Regions from separate parts of the Cellulosilyticum sp. I15G10I2 genome, predicted to be linked through region 1. Evidence: riboswitches for the same ligand, from Rfam matches in the RefSeq annotation. Region 1 holds a riboswitch; each other region holds the start of a gene.
What was found. A riboswitch is a leader RNA that binds a small molecule or an ion and turns the genes downstream of it on or off. The one in region 1 is predicted to bind thiamine pyrophosphate.
Positions count from the first base shown of each region.

Region 1 (6,952 bases):
TGGAGTGCAGAAGGTATTCCAACAGAGGATAGAAAAGCACTGCTTGGACTATAATTTCAAAAGTAAAGAGCTTCTTAGGAGGCTCTTTCTTTTGAAATAGGAAAGTTCGGCCTAAGAGCGCATCGCAATGCTTTAGGAGGTGAAAAATGTCAGTAGAAAAAGTTCATCAATTAAAAAAAGTTTACCTGGAGCTTACCAATCGCTGCAATTTAAATTGTACAATGTGTTATCGTAAAACATGGCATCAGCAGGAGATGGATATGGCAGAGGCGATATTAGAAAAGTGCATCCAGCAAATTAAAAGTATGCCCACTATTAAAGAAATCGTACTCGGAGGTATTGGAGAACCCACTTTTTCAGAAGAAGTACAAAAAGTAATGCATGCATTAAAAGACTATCATTTAACCCTTACGACAAATGGTACAATCATGCATGAGTCTATGCGGGAAACAATTGCAGATACAGTTAATCATATGATTATATCTGTTGATGGCACACCAGATGTTTTTTATAGTATTCGCAAGTTTTCGCTGGAACAGATTATTGAAAATCTAAAAGCCTTAAACGAGTTCAAGCAAAAAAGAAAATATAAAACACCAACTGTGTCTTTTCAAATGGTACTTTCGGATATGAATAAAGACAGTGTTTTTCAAATTATCGATTTAGCAGCAGTCCACGAAGTATCTGGAGTCATTATATCTAATGTTTTACCAATGACTATAGAAGATCAAAAGTTGGCGCTTTATACACGTTATGAAAATAAAGAAATTCAGGCACTTTTTAAGAAAATTCAAAACCATGCTTTTGCAAAAACTGTAGCATTACAGTTACCAGCGTACCAGTTAAAAACAGAAAGAAGATGCAGATTTATAGAAGATCAAGCAACTATGATTACAGTTTCAGGGGATGTGGTGCCCTGTTACCGATTTGCTCATGATGGTACAGAAGTCGTATTTGAACGTCATAAAAGTGTTTGTGCCTATTCTTTTGGCAATCTATCTGAAAAGCCTTTAAATGAAATTTGGGGAAGTGGTAGGTATGCAGATTTTCGTATGACAGTTTTTAATAATCATTATCCTTCTTGTATTGACTGTGATTTAGCAGATGGATGTGATATGGTAAGGAATTCTGAGATAGATTGCTATGGCAACATGCCGTCTTGCGGCGATTGTTTGTGGGCAAGAAAACTTATTTATTGCGTATAGCGTATCATAATGCATCGTTCATTTAACAAATATAAATTTCAGATAGGAGGAGAGGGAAATGCAAATAAAAGTAAGATTATTTGCTACACTGCGTCAAGACCGTGGTAAGGAAGTCATTTTGGATATGAAAGATGAGATGAGCCCACAGGATATTATTGATTTGTTAAAAATTCCGAAAGAAGATGTAGCTATATTATTAATTAATGGAAGAGATGGCGCTCTAAATGCCAAGCTCAGCGCATACGATATTGTATCCATTTTTCCACCGGTTGGAGGCGGATGATATGAAAAGATATGCGCGTAACCAAATAACACTTAGTGAAGAAGAAAATCAGATGTTACATGATGCAAAAGTATGTGTTGTAGGATGTGGGGGACTCGGAGGCTATAGCATTGAAATGCTTGCAAGACTTGGGGTAGGCACAATTACTGCCATTGATGGTGATGTATTTGATGAAAGTAATCTTAACAGACAAATTTTATCAGATACACAAAACCTAGGAGAAAGTAAAGCGCTTACAGCCCAAAAGAGAATCCTGTCAGTTAATCCAGAAACTAATCTATACCCTGTTACAGCATTTTTGACCCCTCAAAATGCAAAGCAATTATTAAAGGATCATGATGTGATTGTTGACGCACTAGATAGTATTGAGGCAAGATTTTTGATTCAAGAAACTGCCAAGGCGCTGCAAATACCCTTTGTACATGGTGCAATAGCTGGGTGGTACGGGCAGGTATCAACTATTTTTCCAGGAGAAGACACACTAAATAAAATTTATAAAAATAGAAACTCTACTGGTAAAGAAAAGATAGTGGGAAACCCTGCCTTTACACCAGCACTTATAAGTGCCCAGCAGGTGAGTGAAGTTGTTAAGATACTCATTCACCGGGGGGACTTATTAAGAAAAAAAATGCTCTTTATGAATGTATTAGATCATGAATATGAAGTATTAGAACTCGAGTAGTTTTTAAAAATAAGGTACTGCGCTTTTTTATAAAGCACAGTACCTTATTGACGACGTCGTTTGTTATATAACTTCGGTGTGATCGGGATGGTCGAGAGTGTATTTTTCATATTGTCCTGTGAAGTACTCTATTTTGTGAGCTACCTTTCGCAAATGATCCTGCATTTCTTCAATTTGTGTTTCAACACTTTTCTTGTGTGCAATCAACATATCACATCGCTTTTTTAAGGTTTCGTTGCCCTTAATACTGAGTTCAACAAAATCTTTGATTTGTTTTATAGACATTCCAGTATTTTTAAGGCAGCAGATTAATCCAATCCATTCCAAATCACCTTCTGAATAACGGCGGATTCCGCTTTTACTTCGGCTTACAAAAGGCAGTAAACCTTCTTTTTCATAGTAACGCAAAACATGGGTTTTTAAATTTGTTTTTTCGGATACTTGCTTAATAGAATAATCCATAAATCTTTCCTTTCATTTTTTAGTTTATCTATTGACTTAAAGTTAACGTTAAGGTTTAGAATTTTATTATACTTCATATTTGAGGGCATCATCAAGTTAAATATATTGATACGGCTGCTGGATATGGCAATGAGCATCCAAGCGGCGGGCTCAAAAAGTTGTAGGGACAGGATGTACTTAGAATTTATAAAAGTGCTAGATAAAGACAGATAAAAACCTCCGCTTGGATGAAATCGCTGCGGAGGTTTTTAAAATTATTTATCGTAGGCTGAGCACATTGGTTTTTCTTCTGAGGGTATTTTTGAAAGATTTCGGCCGATATAATTGTTGGTAATTCTAATGACTACACCAGATAAGAGAAGAACGCCAATTAAGTTAGGGATCGCCATAAGTGCATTGAGTGTATCAGATATATCCCAAACGAGGTCAAGGCTGACTGTTGCACCTACAACAATCATTAGAATAAAAGCAATTTTATAAAAGATAATAGATTTTAAGCCAAGGAGATATTCCATAGCTCTTTCACCGTAATAGGACCAGCCAAGTATAGTTGAGAAAGCAAAGAGTAAAATGGCAATGGTCACAAAATGTCCTGCAAAAGTACTAAATCCATCAGAAAATGCGATGATTGCCAGCTCAGAACCCTGAGCCCCTGAATTTAAGGCACCCGTTGAAATAATGACAAAAGCAGTTAAAGAGCAAACAATAATTGTATCAAAAAATACTTCGAAAATTCCCCATAAACCTTGTTTAACAGGCTCTTTAATATCAGAAGCAGAGTGTACCATTACTGAACTGCCGAGACCTGCTTCATTTGAGAAAACACCTCTTTTAAAGCCCCATTTAATTGCAGAAGCCATCACTGTACCAGCAGCCCCGCCGCCAACAGCTTTTAAACTAAAGGCTTTTGTAAAAATACTGTTAAAGACTGCTGGAACAAGATTAATATGTAAAATAAGAATAATAAGGGATCCAATAATATAGGCCATTGCCATAAAAGGAACTATTTTCTCAGTGACCTTCCCAATACGGCGAATACCACCAACAATAACAAGTGCAACCATTGCTGCAATGAAAAGGCCGGTAATAATAGTTGGAATGTTATAGGTTGCATTTAGTGAAGAAGAAATAGAGTTGACTTGAGTCATATTACCAATACCAAAAGATGCACCGACGCAAAAAACAGAAAAGATTACAGCCAGCCATTTTTGACCCAGACCTTTTTCAATATAAACCATAGGTCCGCCCATCCACTCATCTTTGGCATTTTTATAACGGTAAAAGATGCCAAGCACATTTTCAGCATAATTGGTCATCATACCAAAAATAGCAGAAACCCACATCCAGAAGATAGCACCTTCACCTCCAGCTGTCAGCGCTGTAGCAACCCCAACGATATTTCCAGTGCCTATAGTTGCAGCTAGTGCAGTTGACAAAGCTTGAAATTGTGTAATAGATTTTTTGTCTTTAGTCGTTGTAACATTCTTGTTTTTAAAGATGGCAAAAAAAGTTTCATTTAGAACATGACCAAATCTTCTGATCTGAAAAAAGTTGGTTCTGATTGTGAAGTAGATGCCTGTTCCAATAATAAGTATCAGCATAGGCCAACCCCAAACAACATTATTGACTGCACCATTGATTTTTTCGACTAACTCAATAAATTTTTCCATAAGTACCTCCTTAAAATGTTTAGAATATGGGTTTATAGAATATATATGTATAGACATATATCTATAGATATCATACAGAGTATTGAAATTAACTAGTTTTTTGTAGAAGATTGAAAATTTTAGAATAATTCTATCACGATATGATTACCTGTTCAAGTGTTACTGCAAGAAAATTAAAAAACATTGAAACCAATAGGGAGATATGCTATACTGAGAAAAATTGAATATTGGGGAGCTTGTGCATACAGGCTGAGAGGAAGTAAATTGCAGCTTCGACCCATATACCTGATTTGGATAATGCCAACGTAGGAATTTTACATTAATAAATTTAATGGGACATACCTGTATTGGTATGTCCCATATTTTAGTTGTATAGAAAAGGGGTTTAGATTATGAACAGCAAAGTAAAGAAAATTTGTTTGGCAGGTATTTTAATTGCATTGGCAGTAACAAGCTCTACCTTTTATATTCCTATTGGTGCAGCGAAATGTTTTCCGATTCAACATCTTATTAATGTTTTAACAGCGGTTTTATTAGGACCTTGGTACGGGGTAGGTGTTGCATTTTGTACTTCAATTATTAGAGTTATGTTAGGAACAGGAACGCTGCTCGCTTTTCCAGGCAGTATGTTTGGGGCACTGCTTGCGGGATTATTATTTCTTAAAAGTAAAAAATTAGTTTTTGCCTTTGTTGGAGAACTTGTAGGTACTGGTATTATTGGGGCACTTGCGGCATATCCAATAGCCGTGTTATTAATGGGAAGACAGGCAGCCTTATTTGGGTTTATTATACCTTTTGGAATAAGCTCAGCAGTAGGAGGCGTAGTTGCAATTATCATAATAAGTATCATGGATCGCACAAAGGTTATTAAGGTACTCCGCAAAGAAAATGGTATTTAATTTGAACTTAACCTATATTTTACTCTAGTAATAATGCAAGGATCGTATTATAGTAATAGAGAAAGGGTGATCCAATGCATATTACAACTCATTTGCTAATGGCAAACGTATTATATAAAGAAATTACTTCACAAATGGCAATCAAACTAGATTATTTCCATTACGTATATGGCAATATTAAGCCTGATGTTAATCCAGGTGTTATAGATTGGCCGCATTTTTCACATCAAAGTTTAGAGGATCTTGTAAAGTACTGTGAACATATTATGATTACGCCTATGTCTGTTAAATCACTTTCGGTGGCATTAGGTGTGATTTCACACTTTATATGTGACTATCATTGTTTATATCATACAGAGCCTTATAGAAAACAAAAAAATATAGTAAGTATAGCAAAGCATACAGCTTATGAACATTTTTTAGAACTTAGTTTTATTAAAAAATGTATCATGGGAGATATTAAAGTGATTGATCAAGTGTGTGGTGAAACTATTGAGGACACAATAAATGGGCGCCTGGCCTTATATAATGATGGAGCGCATAGTATTGATAAAGATATACATTATGCTGTTAATACAGCGATTTGTATCGTAAAGCAACTTGCAGCATTTATACAAGTGCCAAAAATAGAAGTACCGACTATTGGCGTAGCTTATGATTTTTTACAAACTGAGATTATCTAACTAAATGGGATGTTCCGTAAAAGCAGTCTTTATATGCTTTTTACAGAACATCCCATTTTTATTGTGAAACTTTTTTTAAAATTATTTTATCAATAAGTTCGCCATAGATTTCATTTATAATACTAAAATCTGTGGCCTCTGTATAATACTTCTCCAGCGCATCATGTAAAGTCTTAGCTTGGGCTAAATAGTTAATGCCTGTTTGAATACAATCTTTATAACGTGCTTTAATAGCATCTATGTCAGCCTTATATTTTTCATCTGTTCCAGGTGTAATAATTTCGTGGTACATATCTATTATCTCATCACTCATATGTTCAGGATAATATTCATGGGGCGCAGTACTGTCAAATAGACATAAATCTAACTCTGGCAGAAGGATCATATCTAAACTGTTAGGGTCAAAGCCACAATGATAAACTTCTGCGTCAAGACCACAACTTTCGGCTTTTAATAATATTTTTTTTAACATAGTGGATTTCCCAGAACCAGGCCTGCCTTTTATAAAATATCTTTTAGAAAGGTCTTGAGTAATAAGTGGCACAAAATCAACGGGTCCCTTTGGCGTAGAAGCACCAAAAAAACGATGGCGTATAACACTCTTCTTAGAATAGCTTATTTCACCTATAATCCTAGCTATAACCAGCTGTGTCAGTTCATCAGCTTTTTTAAAATCCATATTATCTATATAGATTTTTTCCCATTCATCATGAATTAGAAGAGCTTGTTTAAATTGATCATAAGCCATAGGATAACAGGCATTTATTCGTGTCTTTAAGTCAACGAGTTCCGCCTTATCTAGAGCTAACTTATCGCAGTCACAAGCAGCATTAAGATTAATATATTCTTCTATAGCACCTGGTGCTTGTGGTTCCATTGGATAAATAGCTGCGCCATCTACAATACCCACCCCAAGTGTACGAATAATAACCCCATCTATAGCACCATTATCAGAAGGACAATGCAGATACTCAATAGCATAGTCTTTTTTTAACATAGTGTTACCCACTTTTTTCATAAGAGAAGACTTGCCGATACCAGGCCCCCCTTGTAAAATAAACAACTTAT
Region 1 covers NZ_FMMP01000020.1:28,365-35,316, forward strand. Annotated here, with positions in the region: gene BN3326_RS17710 (aldehyde ferredoxin oxidoreductase family protein) at 1-54, shown strand, start outside; gene BN3326_RS17715 (tungsten cofactor oxidoreductase radical SAM maturase) at 147-1,205, shown strand; gene BN3326_RS17720 (MoaD/ThiS family protein) at 1,264-1,488, shown strand; gene BN3326_RS17725 (HesA/MoeB/ThiF family protein) at 1,490-2,170, shown strand; gene BN3326_RS17730 (MerR family transcriptional regulator) at 2,234-2,632, opposite strand; gene BN3326_RS17735 (alanine/glycine:cation symporter family protein) at 2,887-4,302, opposite strand; TPP riboswitch at 4,521-4,631, shown strand; gene thiW (energy coupling factor transporter S component ThiW) at 4,695-5,201, shown strand; gene BN3326_RS17745 (zinc dependent phospholipase C family protein) at 5,300-5,884, shown strand; gene BN3326_RS17750 (PRK06851 family protein) at 5,943-6,952, opposite strand, start outside.

Region 2 (6,952 bases), on a different contig from region 1:
CACGGTTATATCATAGGTTTGGCGTAAAGAGGGGAAAAGGTAATGTGGTAGTAGGAGAAGTTTCTAAGATAAATGATGATTATACGGATAATGTATTTGCGAATGAACAAAAAAGATTTTCATATATAGAAGAAAATGAACCAGCAATTTGTCCATTATGTAATGAATATGATAAGCTCTAATAACATAATCAAACAGTTTTAACTAGAGATAAATTTATGAAAAAATGCCTTCATACTTAAAACGTATGAAGGCATTTCATTGTCTGACTTAATGAAAGTATGTGAATCGCGTCATGTTATTGTTGCTTACAAAACTAGTGGATTGCCTGTTGAAAGGTGATGTTAGTTAAATAATATATCCTTTAAGCAGTATTATTATTGGAAAGGAACAGTATTGGTAGTTTAAAAAGATCTATAAAAACACACTCTTTTGGAGATAATGATACTGAGGTGAATGATATGAAAAAATATCTTAGTTATAGTAACCATGATGTAGCAGTTATTCATGATGAAAATGAGTCAGAAGCAGTGCTTAGTGGTTTGAAACGTCTTCAGGTAGAACGGGATATAAAAAGTGATGATGTAGTTGTACTTACACCAAACTGGGTCAATAATCAAAAAACAAACCCTTCAGACGGGGTAGTTGTTGGCCCTGAAACACTACGAACTATTATTAAGTGGGTAAAAGCAAGAAGTCCAAGAAGAATAATTATTGCCACAGGGGCTGGTAGTGGGAATACAAAACAAGTAATGGAAGAGGTTGGTTTTGACCTTGTAATAGAAGAAGAACAGGTGGAGTTTATTGATTTTAATACAGGCCCTTATGTTACCTTGTCACTTAATCATAAGAAACCAAATACCATTAAAGTTAATAAAATCATCAATGAAATGACCTACCATATTTCCTTTACTCAATTAAAAACACACGAAGAAGCAACTATGTCTGCAAGTATTAAAAATATGGCTCTTTCGTGGCCCACAACAGAGGAACATGGTTCACCCAAAAAAAACTTAGGTATACATGAAGAACTTCATGGATTTATAGCTGCTATGGCAGAAAGCATTAAGATTGACCTTGCAATTGTAAGTGCAAATCCTGTTATGATAGGAACAGGCCCCACAAAAGGCATAGATAAACATACCGGTTTAATTATTTGTGGAAGAAATCCTATTGCTGTTGATAGCATCGGTGCAAGATTATTAGGCTTTATGGAACAAGGTATAGGTTATATTCATTTACTAAAGAACAAAGGGTTTAAAGAAACGGATATTAAAGCTATTCCCATGAAAGGATTATCATTAGTTGATGCAGAGAAAATCTTCTCTGAGAAAGTATATGGGGAGAAGATGATACTTGAAACGGTATAATTTATATTAACTAGAAATGAGAATAAAAAGAAAGGAATGATCACATGAAAGAGAATAAAAACAGTGAAAAAATAGATAAAGATTCTAACGAAGAAGAAAACGGCCTAGTTCATCTAGCAGAAGAATATGGCGAAATAATTATTAAAGCCATTAAGACTTTAGCTCCTGATTCTGAAGAAGATGATATAGAAAAGCTTAAACAATAAAAAATATATCTTTGTACCAAATGGCATTTATATTTTAAAACTCAATCTAATCTTCAAGTTATTACTTAAAGATTAAATTGAGTTTTATTACTATGGACATATTAAGTGACTATCCTATAATTGATTTTGAAATTTGAGACATCTTTTTTGTTGCAGAGGCAATATCAGGTTGTGCTAAAATAGCAGATACAACTGCAATCCCGTTAATGTTTGTATTTTTTAAATTACTGGCATTGTTTTCGGATATCCCACCTATTGCAACTACCGGAATATTTACAGCATTACATATTGCTTTTAAAGTAGAAATTTCAGTAAGTTGTGTGATAACCTTTGTAGTAGTTGGGTTAATGGCGCCGGTTCCTAAATAGTTAGCTCCAGCCTCTTGGGCATCGAGTGCTTGTGATATTGTTTTTGCACTTACACCGATAAGTTTATCCTTTCCTAAAAGCTTGCGCGCTTCTTTAGCCGGCAGATCACTTTGGCCGAGATGTACTCCAGCAGCATCAACAGCTAAAGCAATATCTATTCTGTCATTTATAATGAGTGGTACCTGATAGAAATCTGTAAGTCTTTTTACCTTAAGTGCCCTTTCAAAAAAACGTCTCGAATCAGCATCTTTTTCTCGTAATTGCATAATGGTTACTCCATTTTGAAGGGCTGTTTCGATGGCGGCATAAAATGTTTCCTCGTTAAAGTATGTATGGTCTGTTACAAGGTATAATGAATAATCAATGGTAAGCAATAATTTTGCTCCTTTCTTTTATTGTTTCATCAGAAATAGTATAAAGATTATCAAATAACAAAGTCTTAAAGCCCCCGATACCCTTGCAAGATAATTGTGCAAGTTCACCTGAAATGCCCATAATAGTTACGGCTGCAATAGCAGCGCTAAGATAATCTCCTGTATTACAATAGGCTCCTATGAGGCTTGTACACATACATCCTGTACCTGTAACCTGACTCATCATAGAAACACCATTTTTAATTAAGAAAATAGCGTCTTGATTAGCAATGATATCTGTTTTGCCTGTAGCTACGATGACAGCGTTTTGTTTAACTGCAAGCGCTTTTACAATCTCCGCTAAGTACTGTTCATTTTTATCTGTAATAATATCTCCTGCAGCAACATCAACGCCGACTGCATCTGTTTCAAGGTCGCATAAGGCTTTAATTTCTGACATGTTGCCCTTTATAATGTCTGGACTTAGTTCAGTGAGTATACGCTTAGAAAGTGTTTTACGCAAGTCGCTCCCAGCAGCTCCAACAGGGTCAAATATAATAGGAATATTATGAGCTTTTGCGATATGGCCTGAAAGAAAAACACTCTCTATCATATCGTCTGTTATTCCACCAATATTGATAACTAGAGCTTTTGACTTTTTTGTTATTTGGGCAATTTCTTGTAAGTGTTGTGCCATAATAGGCTTTGCGCCAACTGTAAGAATGATATTAGCACAATCATTTGCTGTAAGTGGGTTAGTCAGACAATGAACAAGAGGTGTTTCCTTTTTTGTTTGATAGACGATGTCAGTAATTTTTGCAACGATTTCGTGCACAAAAGCACCTCCAAATTCTTTTCTATTTCAAAAATATAACGCCTACCGATAGGTAAGCGTTTAAATATATCAAATATAGAATATTTGATTTGCTTCCCTACGTTAGTATTAACTAACAGGTTCAAAGGGTCAGGTTTTAGCCTTCTCAACCATATGGTTCCCCCGCAAACACATAAATTATTAAATTTTCTCCTATTATACTTGTTTTTTAAAAGAATGTAAAGTGTATAGAAATACGCTCTGTAGCAGTGTTATGATTTGAGGTCTAATTTTCTAAGAACTGAAGGTACATTAACGTCTTCAGATACTTTGAACTTAACAATTTGCTTAGGATGAGGTGCAGAGGCAATACTGTTTCCCTTATCGTCCCATAATGTTTCTACGGTGCAGCTAATAGGAGGGCCTTTCGGAACAAGGATTTCAACCGTATCGCCTGCTGAAAACTTACGTCTTTGTTCGATGGTTACAAGATGCTCTATGGGGTCATAGTCAATAACCATACCAGAAAAATCATAGTTTCTTATATAAGAATTATGAGAATAAGTTTGATCGTCGGATGTTGGTTTCTGATAGTAAAAGCCTGTTGTAAACTCACGGTGGCTTGCCTTGCCAACCTCTTCAAAAAAGTAATCTTTTTTCAAGGCGAAAGCATGCGGATCGCATAAATAAGTATCAATTGCCTCTCTATAAGCTTTAACCACTGTTGCAACATAGAGAGGTGTTTTCATTCTGCCTTCTATTTTGAAACTGTATATACCAGCTTCAATAAGTTCTGGGATATATTCTATCATGCATAAATCTCTGGAATTATAAATATAAGTTCCTCTCTCAGTTTCCTCAATAGGCATATATTCCCCAGGTCTCGTTTCTTCAACTACATGATATTTCCACCTGCATGGCTGGGCGCACTCACCACGATTAGCATCTCTATGGGTCATATAGTTACTTAAAAGACATCTTCCGGAATAAGACATACACATTGCACCATGAACAAAAGCTTCAAGTGTAACATCGTCAGGAAGATGCTGACGCATTGTTTTAATCTCTTCAAAGGATAATTCACGGGCAACTACAATACGCTTTGCCCCTTGCTTGTATAAAAAGAGCGCACTATGATAATTCGTGTTATTAGCTTGCGTAGAAATATGAATTTCCATATTTGGTACAACTTCCCGAGCAATGCTAAATACACCAAGATCTGCAACGATAAGGGCATCTACTGACATAGATGACAGGGCTAAAAAATAATCTTTCATACCCTCAAAATCATCATGATGTGCAAAAATATTAGCAGTTACATAGACTTTTACACCATGAGCATGTGCAAATTTTATTCCTTCAGCCATCTCTTCGAGAGTGAAATTTTTGGCTTTTGCTCTTAAGCCGTAATGGTCTCCGCCAATATAAACAGCATCTGCACCATATAAAACAGCAATTTTTAATGTTTCTAAACTCCCAGCTGGAGCTAATAATTCTACTGGCTTAGTCATTGGTTTTCCCTCCTGTTTTAAAGCTTAATGCAATGCCATCACCAACCGGCAATACGCTGGATCTAAGCTCATCACTGTGTGTAATCGTCCATAAAAAATCTCTTAGTCTTGAATGGGTTGTCCTTTGTCTTCTATCAATCAAATATCTCGAACGTGCCACTGTTCCTTTGTGTAAAACATTATCTGTAATCAAAAGCCCATTAGGCTTTAATAATCGTAGGCACTCTGGTAAAAAATGAATGTATTGCCCCTTAGCACAATCCATAAAGACTACATCATACTGCATTGCATCTAGAGTGGGCAAAATTTCTGAAGCATCACCTTCAAGGACAGTAATAGTTTCCTCAAGGCCTGCTTTTTTAATATTTTCTTTAGCTATATTTAGCATATACGGAAAGCGTTCTATTGTAGTAATATGCCCATTTTCACTTAAAAATTCACTCATCAAAATAGAAGAGTAGCCTACGGCAGTACCAATCTCCAAAATATGAACAGGTTTTATAAGAGATAAAACAACCTTGATAAAATCAGCTACCTCAGGTTTAATAATTGGCCAGTGCTCAGTCTCACTTGCTATTTTTTTTTCGATTTCCAGTAAAACATTTGAGGTAGGTACGGGATGAAGTGCTCTTATATATTCAACAATATAACTGTAGTTAATTTCGCTCATAAAAGTTTCCTTTCTTAAAATATTCTCCACTGTCAATATAAATCAATTTATTCTTTTGTTCAAGTACAAAAGAATAAATCGCCCTTGTGGACGATTTACTCATAAAAGTTTTTATCTACACTTTGTTTATATCTTGTTTTATTGCGTTCATGTTCACTTGCTGTAGCGCTAAAGGAATGAGAACCTTCCGCCTCATTTTTTACAACAAAGAAATAATAATCGTTTGTATCAGGCATCAGCGCAGCACTGATAGATTCCGCTCCAGGTGCGCAGATGGGACCTATAGGTATCCCGGTATTGGTATAAGTATTATAAGGAGATACAACTTCAAGATCTGCATAAGAAAGAGCTGCCTTTCTTTTTTCTAATACGTACTGTACAGTTGAGCACATCTGTAACTTCATATCTGAATTTAGACGATTATAGATGACACCTGCAATAATAGGACGTTCCTCACTTAATTTTGCTTCTTGTTCAATAATAGAGGCGATTGCTAATACCTCATGTAAGCTATATTCAGAGGAATTAATATAATTAGAGTATTGTGAAATAATCTCTTGAAACCGGTTAAGCATTTTAATAATAATTTCTTCAGGAGTAGCGCCTTTACGCACAATATAGGTGTCTGGAAATAAGTAGCCCTCAAGTGCATATTTTGTATCGCGTGGAAGATTTCTCAAAAAAGCGTAGTCATATTCGCGATTGTTAACCGCATCAAGAAAGCTTTCTTTAGAGATGATATTTAAATTTTCCAATCTGTCGGCTATTTGAATAATAGTGTAACCTTCTGGAATGGTAAATTTAATAGTTTCTTCTGCAACTGTCATATCTGACGTAAGAAGCTTTAGAATCTGAGTATTAGACATATTACTACTGATAGAATATTTACCAGGCTTAAGCTGTGTATCTAATTTACTAAGTTTACTTTCAAGTCTAAAATAAAATGGATTTGAGATAAAATCATTTTCATAAAGTAAATCAGCTAGCTCTTTAACCGTGGTACCCTTTAAAATTTCTATTGAGATTTCTTTAATATTAGGATTCTTTTCTCGTGATGCATCACTCTCAACAATATTAGAAGTATAATTGAAAAAGTAAGAAAATGCTCTGGCACTTCCTACAATACATACTATAAGTAAGGCTAAGCTTAGAATAGTACTAAGTGTAAACCGTATAGTTGAACCTCTTTTAAACATAATAATCTCCTTAAATACTATTTTATAAAAATTATACCTATTTTTTCAATATAATTCAACTAAAGTATTAACAAATCCTTTTTAATATACGCGTTTTTAAAGAGTTGTGGGTTATTAAGCTAAAATTTGAAGTTATTGTACATTTGTAGAATAACTGTCCAATAAATAAAACCGGGATAACGAGAGATAAATAGGGAAAACCATTGATAACATGGGATTCATCCACAACAATATGTGAATAAGTGGGATGAACACTGACAATAATGTTGCAAATGTAGCTATAAAGCTTATAAGCCTTGAAATATAAGGGCTCATAAGCTTTTTTGCATTTTGAGTTACAGAAGTCAGCGCACTCATCAGCCTATGATCTAGTAAAACCAGTGTTATTTGTTAAAGTAGTGTTACTGGACTGTTATTCTATATGTGCTAAAATCTTTAAAAGCTATATGTATCAAGCGTTATAA
Region 2 covers NZ_FMMP01000006.1:848,450-855,401, reverse strand. Annotated here, with positions in the region: gene BN3326_RS04240 (D-lyxose/D-mannose family sugar isomerase) at 1-182, shown strand, start outside; gene BN3326_RS04235 (DUF362 domain-containing protein) at 462-1,370, shown strand; gene BN3326_RS21915 (hypothetical protein) at 1,415-1,576, shown strand; gene thiE (thiamine phosphate synthase) at 1,686-2,318, opposite strand; gene thiM (hydroxyethylthiazole kinase) at 2,305-3,132, opposite strand; TPP riboswitch at 3,209-3,306, opposite strand; gene BN3326_RS04220 (peptidase U32 family protein) at 3,384-4,622, opposite strand; gene BN3326_RS04215 (O-methyltransferase) at 4,615-5,292, opposite strand; gene mltG (endolytic transglycosylase MltG) at 5,388-6,488, opposite strand.
Region 2: another riboswitch for thiamine pyrophosphate. It lies ahead of thiM (hydroxyethylthiazole kinase); the one in region 1 lies ahead of thiW (energy coupling factor transporter S component ThiW).

Region 3 (6,952 bases), on a different contig from region 1:
CAAAAACTTTTCATAGCATACTTGAATCAGTAGAGCCCTGTGCTGTTGATATATGCGTAAAGGACAAGGATTTTTTTGATTGTTGTGGAGGTATTGAAATAGTTACTACTCCAGGACATATGCCAGGGCATATGTCCATTTACATTAAAACGAATAGAACATTGATTGCTGGAGATGCATTAGTTATTGAAAATAATATGCTTGCTATTGCAAATACACAATATACTTTAGATATGGTAGCTGCAAAAGAATCAATTATTAAATTAATGAAATATGAAATAGATAGAATTATTTGCTACCATGGAGGACTTTATAAAAACGATATCAAAAAGTCGTTGAGTAGCATTATTTCAAGTTAAGTTAGCGATTTGTCCTAAGAATTGTTTTATTATAAATAAAATTGCAGATCCAATGATGCGGTGAACCATATCATAAATAACTTAATTAGGTGGGAAGTGTATTGAGAACAATAAAAAATATATTTTAGCTATGTTGCAGAATACCTTGATAAAGTTACTGTTTAAAATGACTGAAGAGTAGATTATAATAAAGAGTAATAATAGTATCAAAATATAATCCTCTTAAAATTATATTATTTGGCGCTTGTGCGTTTTATGGAGGTGCGGGATGAACAAACTTAAAATAGTAGTTGTTAGAAAACATTTTTCTCTTGGAGAAGAAATTGCCCATTCAATTGCCCATGGAATTGGGATGTTACTTGGTATTGCTGCTTTAGTTCTACTCGTCATAAAAGGTATGAGGATGAATGATACCTTATATACAGTCAGTATGGTTATTTATTCAGTTTCACTTATTATGCTTTATGGGTGCTCTATGGTTTATCATGGATTTCCAGAGGGGAAAGTGAAGAATGTATTTGAACGGATGGATCATTCATCCGTTTATTTGTTAATTGCTGGTACATATACACCTTTTTGCCTGCTTGCAATTGGCGGTACTTTGGGTATGGTCATCTGTAGTATTCAGTGGGGACTTGCTATACTGGGTGTTGTATTTAAAATGATGTATATCGAGAGATTTGTCAAAATACATGTTCTTATCTATCTGTTAATGGGGTGGATGATTGTTTTCTTTGTAGGCACTCTTTTTCAAACAATGTCTCCAATGGGTTTTTTATTATTACTTGCAGGAGGATTATGTTATAGTATCGGTGTTTTATTTTTTGTATTTGACTGGTTTAAATATCATCATTTTATATGGCATCTCTTTGTACTTGCTGGAAGTATACTGCTCTTTTTTTCAATCTATATGTATGTATGATTGGATTGAGCATTTTTGAGATTTACTTAATTACCCAGTAATGCTATACTCCCGTCTTTGATAACTGGGAGAAAATATAAGCCTAGAATACCTTGTAAACTCAAGGTTTCTAGGTTTTTTTATATCTCGGAATTTGTTGAAAGATGTAAAAAATATTGACAAAACATAGCAAAAAAGATAATATATAAAAGTAGAAAACGATAATCATTATCATATATAATCTAATATCGTTTGTTAATGTTTATCAACACAGGTTAAAAAAGAAATATAGTCAAAGGCTGCAGCATGCTGCAACCGACTAATATATAAATATTAAAGGAGAATTGTGATGAAAAAATTTATTTCTGGTTTAATGGTTGGTGCAGTATTAATGGGAGGGGTAGCTCATGCATCCGATACGAAAATCGAGGCATATCTTACATCAATAAAGTATTATTTTAACGGAGTAGAAAAGGCATCACCTGCAAATATGGGTGCTATTGTTTACAAGAATACTACATATGTACCATTAAGGTTTGTATCACAAAATCTTGGCAAAGAAATCGTGTGGGATGAAAAAACTAACTCAGCGTATATTAATGATGCAGGTACTTTTAAAGCACCAAGTATGACGTCATATCAAGATGGTGTCTACAGAGGATCTTTTGGTGAAGGGTATCAGCAAGTTGCTGTTCAGTTTGAAATCAAGAATAATATTGTACAAAACACTAGCTTTAGACACTTATATTACAAAGATGTAGATTATAGAGCAGAAAAAGAAGATGCAAAAGTTATAGGTTTAAAAACACAATATGAGGCTTTAATTAACTATCTTGTAGGAAAAGACGTTAGAGCAGGTATAAAGGATCTTTACGAGCCAGGGAAAATTGTAACAAGCGAAGTAGATGGTATGACAGGCGCTACGTTAAGATCAGGCAAAGTCATTTCAGCAATTAACGACGGGCTTAATAGAGGGGTATATAGTTATCCAAAAAAGTAATCGCTGATAAGAGTTAATTAGAAGTAGTTTATCAAAATTTGAGGCAGGTATTCACTTAGAGTACCTGCTTTTTTAGTTGAACACAAAAATTTTTACAGACTTTTTAAATCCATATATGTTGAAAGAGAATGAGTCATTGGGAAACAGCCCAATGACTCATAGATTAATAATTTATTTAGCAAGAGCGTTTTTAACTGCTTTTAAAAAACCTTCAGACGAGTATGTAGCACCGGATACGGTATCAATGTCTATCTTTTGCGAAGCAACAATAGTATTAGTAAGATGTTCAAATGCGTTTTGGGCAATCCTCGGAGTGTCTTCATGAGATAGCACCTCAATGCTGTAAATTTTCTCATCAATTACAGTTACAGCTACATCTATCATGCCATCATTCCCCATAGCAGAACCTTTATAAATGATAGGTTGGGATACTTTAATTTCTGAAGGCTGCTGCTCTTTAGGATCTTCTTTTACTACATCTTTAGCATCTTGCATGCTTGAGGTGTTAATTGTAGTAGGTTTTAATGTTTTCTGAGTTGTTGTATTATCAGTTACTTTGTTATTATTTGGAGTTATTGGTTGAGAAGCGTCCTTTGGCACTGTAGCATCTTTAATAGTATCCTTTTTGGCATCTTCCTTATTACCAGATGTTACAGGGGTATTAGGGGTTTCTTTTTCTGCGCTTTTAATATCTTGCTTTTCTTCTTCTGCTTTCTCTTCCAAGTATGTATTTTCATTTTCAGTAATGGGTTGGGATATTTGTATCTTAGTATTCTTATCCGCTATATTATTTGGCACCTCTTTTTGTGAAGTACAACCAACTAAAGGAATAGAAATCATTGTACCTATAGCCATAAGTTTAATTAATAAATGCAAGTTTAATCCTCCTTAATATTTTATCCTAAAATGTATTAGGTTGCCGAATAGATGATATTGATTATCAATATCTGTGATAATAATAAAGCATTTATATAAAAATGTCAACGAATACCGGTTGTTTTAATTAAAAACTGTGGTAAAAGGCCTTATTTTTTAATTGGCAGATTAAACACATTCTAAAGCCTAGCAGGGAGATTTTAGGGTTCGGAAGTTGCCTCTGGAGTAGCTCGTAACGAAAATCTTAGTAGTTTATTCAAATGGCTTTTAGCCGCACTGTTTAAGCGTACGCGAGTTTGCGGCGTTCATTTGAAGAAAGTGCTTAGATTTTTAGAACTACGCAAGTGGGCAACTGGAGAACCCTAAAATTCCCTGCAGACCTAAGTCAAATGATTTACTCCCCTATTTATAGGGATTTACTTAATTACCCAGCAGTGTTATACTAAAGACAAATTTAATATCTATGTTTTGCGGGGGGACCATTTTGGTTGAGAAGGTTAAAACCTGACCCTTTGAACCTGTTAGTTAATACTAGCGTAGGGAGGCGTATCTTATACTTTTGTATTGGATTAGAAGTGCTTACTGTGTATAGTAGGCACTTTTTTTGTTCCCTTTCATAGGATGTTAAATTAAATTGATATGTCTTGTAAAGGAGAAATGTAGAATGCAATATACAACACAAATGGATGCAGCAAGAAAAGGTATTATCACAGAACAGCTGCGTATAGTAGCCGAAAAAGAAAATATGGCAGTTGAAGAGCTAAGAGAGTTAGTCGCACAAGGTAAGGCAGTTATTCCTGCTAACAAAAACCACAAGTCTTTAGATCCAAACGGTGTAGGTAATAAATTAAAAACTAAAATCAATGTTAATTTAGGAACTTCTAAAGACTGTCTCAATCTTGAGATGGAGATGGAAAAAGTCCAAGGAGCAGTTGCAATGGGTGCAGAATCTATTATGGATTTAAGTTCTTTTGGAGATACCCATACTTTTAGAAAAAAACTTGTGGAAGAATGTAAGGCAATGATAGGTACAGTGCCTATTTATGATGCGATTGTTTACTATAATAAAGAACTCGATAAAATTACAGCTAAGGAGTGGCTTGATATTGTTAAGATGCATGCAGAAGATGGTGTTGACTTTATGACCATACATTGCGGCATTAATAAGCAAACAGCTCAAAGATTTAAAAATAATAAACGTTTAACAAATATTGTTTCAAGAGGGGGTTCACTCATTTTTGCATGGATGGAAATGACAGGCAATGAAAATCCTTTCTATGAATTTTATGATGAAGTTTTAGAAATCTGCAGAACTTACGATGTAACTATGAGTCTAGGGGATGCTTGCAGACCAGGTTCCATAGAGGATGCCAGTGATATTTCTCAGATCGAAGAACTTATTGCACTTGGAGAACTTACACAAAGAGCTTGGGATAAAGACGTTCAGGTCATCATTGAGGGGCCAGGCCATATGCCTCTAGATCAAATAGAAGCTAATATGAAGATCCAGCAAACAATATGTAAGGGTGCGCCATTTTATGTGTTAGGACCTCTCGTAACTGATGTAGCCCCAGGATATGATCACATTACATCAGCAATAGGCGGAGCCATTGCAGCAACTTACGGAGCATCTTTCCTTTGTTATGTGACACCGGCTGAGCATTTAAGACTGCCTAATCTTGAAGATATGAAAGAAGGGATTGTAGCTTCTAAGATTGCAGCCCATGCAGCGGATATTGCAAAAGGTATAAAAGGTGCTAAGGCATGGGATTATGAAATGAGTACGGCAAGAAAAAATCTTGATTGGGAAAAGATGTTTGATCTTGCCATTGACCCAGAAAAAGCAAGAAGATATAGGGAAGAATCTACACCAGAGCATTCAGATACTTGTACAATGTGCGGTAAAATGTGTGCTGTAAGAAATATGAATAAGATTTTAAACGGCGAACATGTTGATGTTATTTAGGAGGTAAGAGATGCTTGAGACCATTAAAGGCGCTATATTTGATCTTGATGGCACCCTGATAGATTCTATGGGCATATGGGGCAGTATAGGTACTGACTTTTTATTAAGTCATAACATTACGCCGCCAGAAGATATTGAAAAAACATTGAAATCAATGAGCTTTTATCAGTCAGCTGAGTATTTTAGAGATAAATATCACATTAATCATACACCAGAAGAGATTATGGCCCTAGTTTATGCACAGGTAGCAGAACATTATAAAACGACTATTCCATTAAAAGATTCTATTGAAAAGTACCTAAAGGTACTTCAAAAAAAAGGTGCAAAGATGGGGATTGCAACAGCTTCTAATAAAAGATTAGCATTTTGTGCTTTAAAAAGACTTGGCATCTTAGAATACTTTGAGTTTATCCTAACTTGCGATGAAATAGGAGTAGGCAAAGACGAACCGAAAATTTATTTAGAGGCAGCAGCGTTACTCGAAATAGATAAAGAGAACATTTATGTTTTTGAAGATGCCTTATATTGTGTCAAGACGGCTAAAGCAGCAGGCTTCAAAGTAGTAGGTGTTTATGATGCATCATCTGAGCAAGATAGGGAAGAACTCGAGAAAGTATGTGATCATTTTATAGTATCTTTTAAGGAACTATTATAAATAAGCAGGAGGGTTATTTTGAAAACAGTATTAACTATTGCAGGGTCTGATTGCAGCGGAGGGGCAGGTATTCAAGCTGATCTTAAGACGATAACGGTACATAAAATGTATGGGATGAGCGTTATAACCGCACTTACAGCTCAAAATACGCAAAAAGTATTTGAAGTTGTAAAATGCACACCAGAGTTTGTGGAGGCACAGTTAGACGCAGTATTTACAGATATTTACCCTGATGCAGTTAAGATAGGGATGGTTTCATCAGCAGAGATTATAGAGAGCATTGTAAATAAGCTGACAGAGTACCATGCTCAAAAGGTTATTCTAGATCCTGTTATGATAGCCACCAGCGGCAGAAGCTTATTAAATGATGATGCGTTCTATGCACTCAAAAACAAACTTATGACTATAACCCATGTCATTACGCCCAATATACCAGAGGCTGAACTTTTATCTGGTATTTCAATTAGTACGGTTGATGATATGATAAAAGCTGCTGAAGAGATCAATAAGTTTTATAAGGGACATATACTTATAAAAGGCGGTCACCTAGTTGACCGGGCAGATGATCTTATTTATTCCGGGGGAGAGATTATTTGGATTAAAGGCAATAGGATAGGTCAAAAAGAAAGACATGGCACAGGATGTACCCTTTCTTCAGCCATTGCTTGTAATCTGGCAAAAGAACTAAGCCTAGAGGAAAGTGTAAAACGTGCTAAAGCATATGTAGCAGGTGCATTGCGTAGTGATACAAATCTAGGCTATGGAAGCAGTCCCCTTAGCCACCATTATAGTATAAAAGAAAAGTAAATAGGATTTAAGGACATCACAAATAGGCTGAGGGTCATTTGCGAGAGATTACTAGAAAAAACACAAACAATAGAGGACAGATAGGTCTAAGCCCATCTGTCCTCTATTAGAAATGTAGTAGCAAATCGTAGTTATTATTCGCTTACAGTTGCAAGGTAACTATTAAGTTTACCTACTAACTCATCAGCATCGATGCCATGAACCATACATGCTTCGCCAATAGACTCCATTTGTGAAGATGGGCAGCCAAGACAATGCATACCAGCATTCATAAGTATTGGAATAACACCTTTATCGATTTGTAAAATTTGTCCGATAATCATATCTTTAGTGATTTGAGTTGCCATGATTTTATCTCCTTCTATTAAAAAGAATAGTATTATACAAT
Region 3 covers NZ_FMMP01000028.1:329,502-336,453, reverse strand. Annotated here, with positions in the region: gene BN3326_RS20595 (MBL fold metallo-hydrolase) at 1-359, shown strand, start outside; gene trhA (PAQR family membrane homeostasis protein TrhA) at 628-1,281, shown strand; gene BN3326_RS20585 (copper amine oxidase N-terminal domain-containing protein) at 1,610-2,260, shown strand; gene BN3326_RS20580 (FMN-binding protein) at 2,432-3,136, opposite strand; TPP riboswitch at 3,599-3,697, shown strand; gene thiC (phosphomethylpyrimidine synthase ThiC) at 3,801-5,102, shown strand; gene BN3326_RS20570 (HAD family hydrolase) at 5,113-5,757, shown strand; gene thiD (bifunctional hydroxymethylpyrimidine kinase/phosphomethylpyrimidine kinase) at 5,776-6,564, shown strand; gene BN3326_RS20560 (DUF1858 domain-containing protein) at 6,699-6,911, opposite strand.
Region 3: another riboswitch for thiamine pyrophosphate. It lies ahead of thiC (phosphomethylpyrimidine synthase ThiC); the one in region 1 lies ahead of thiW (energy coupling factor transporter S component ThiW).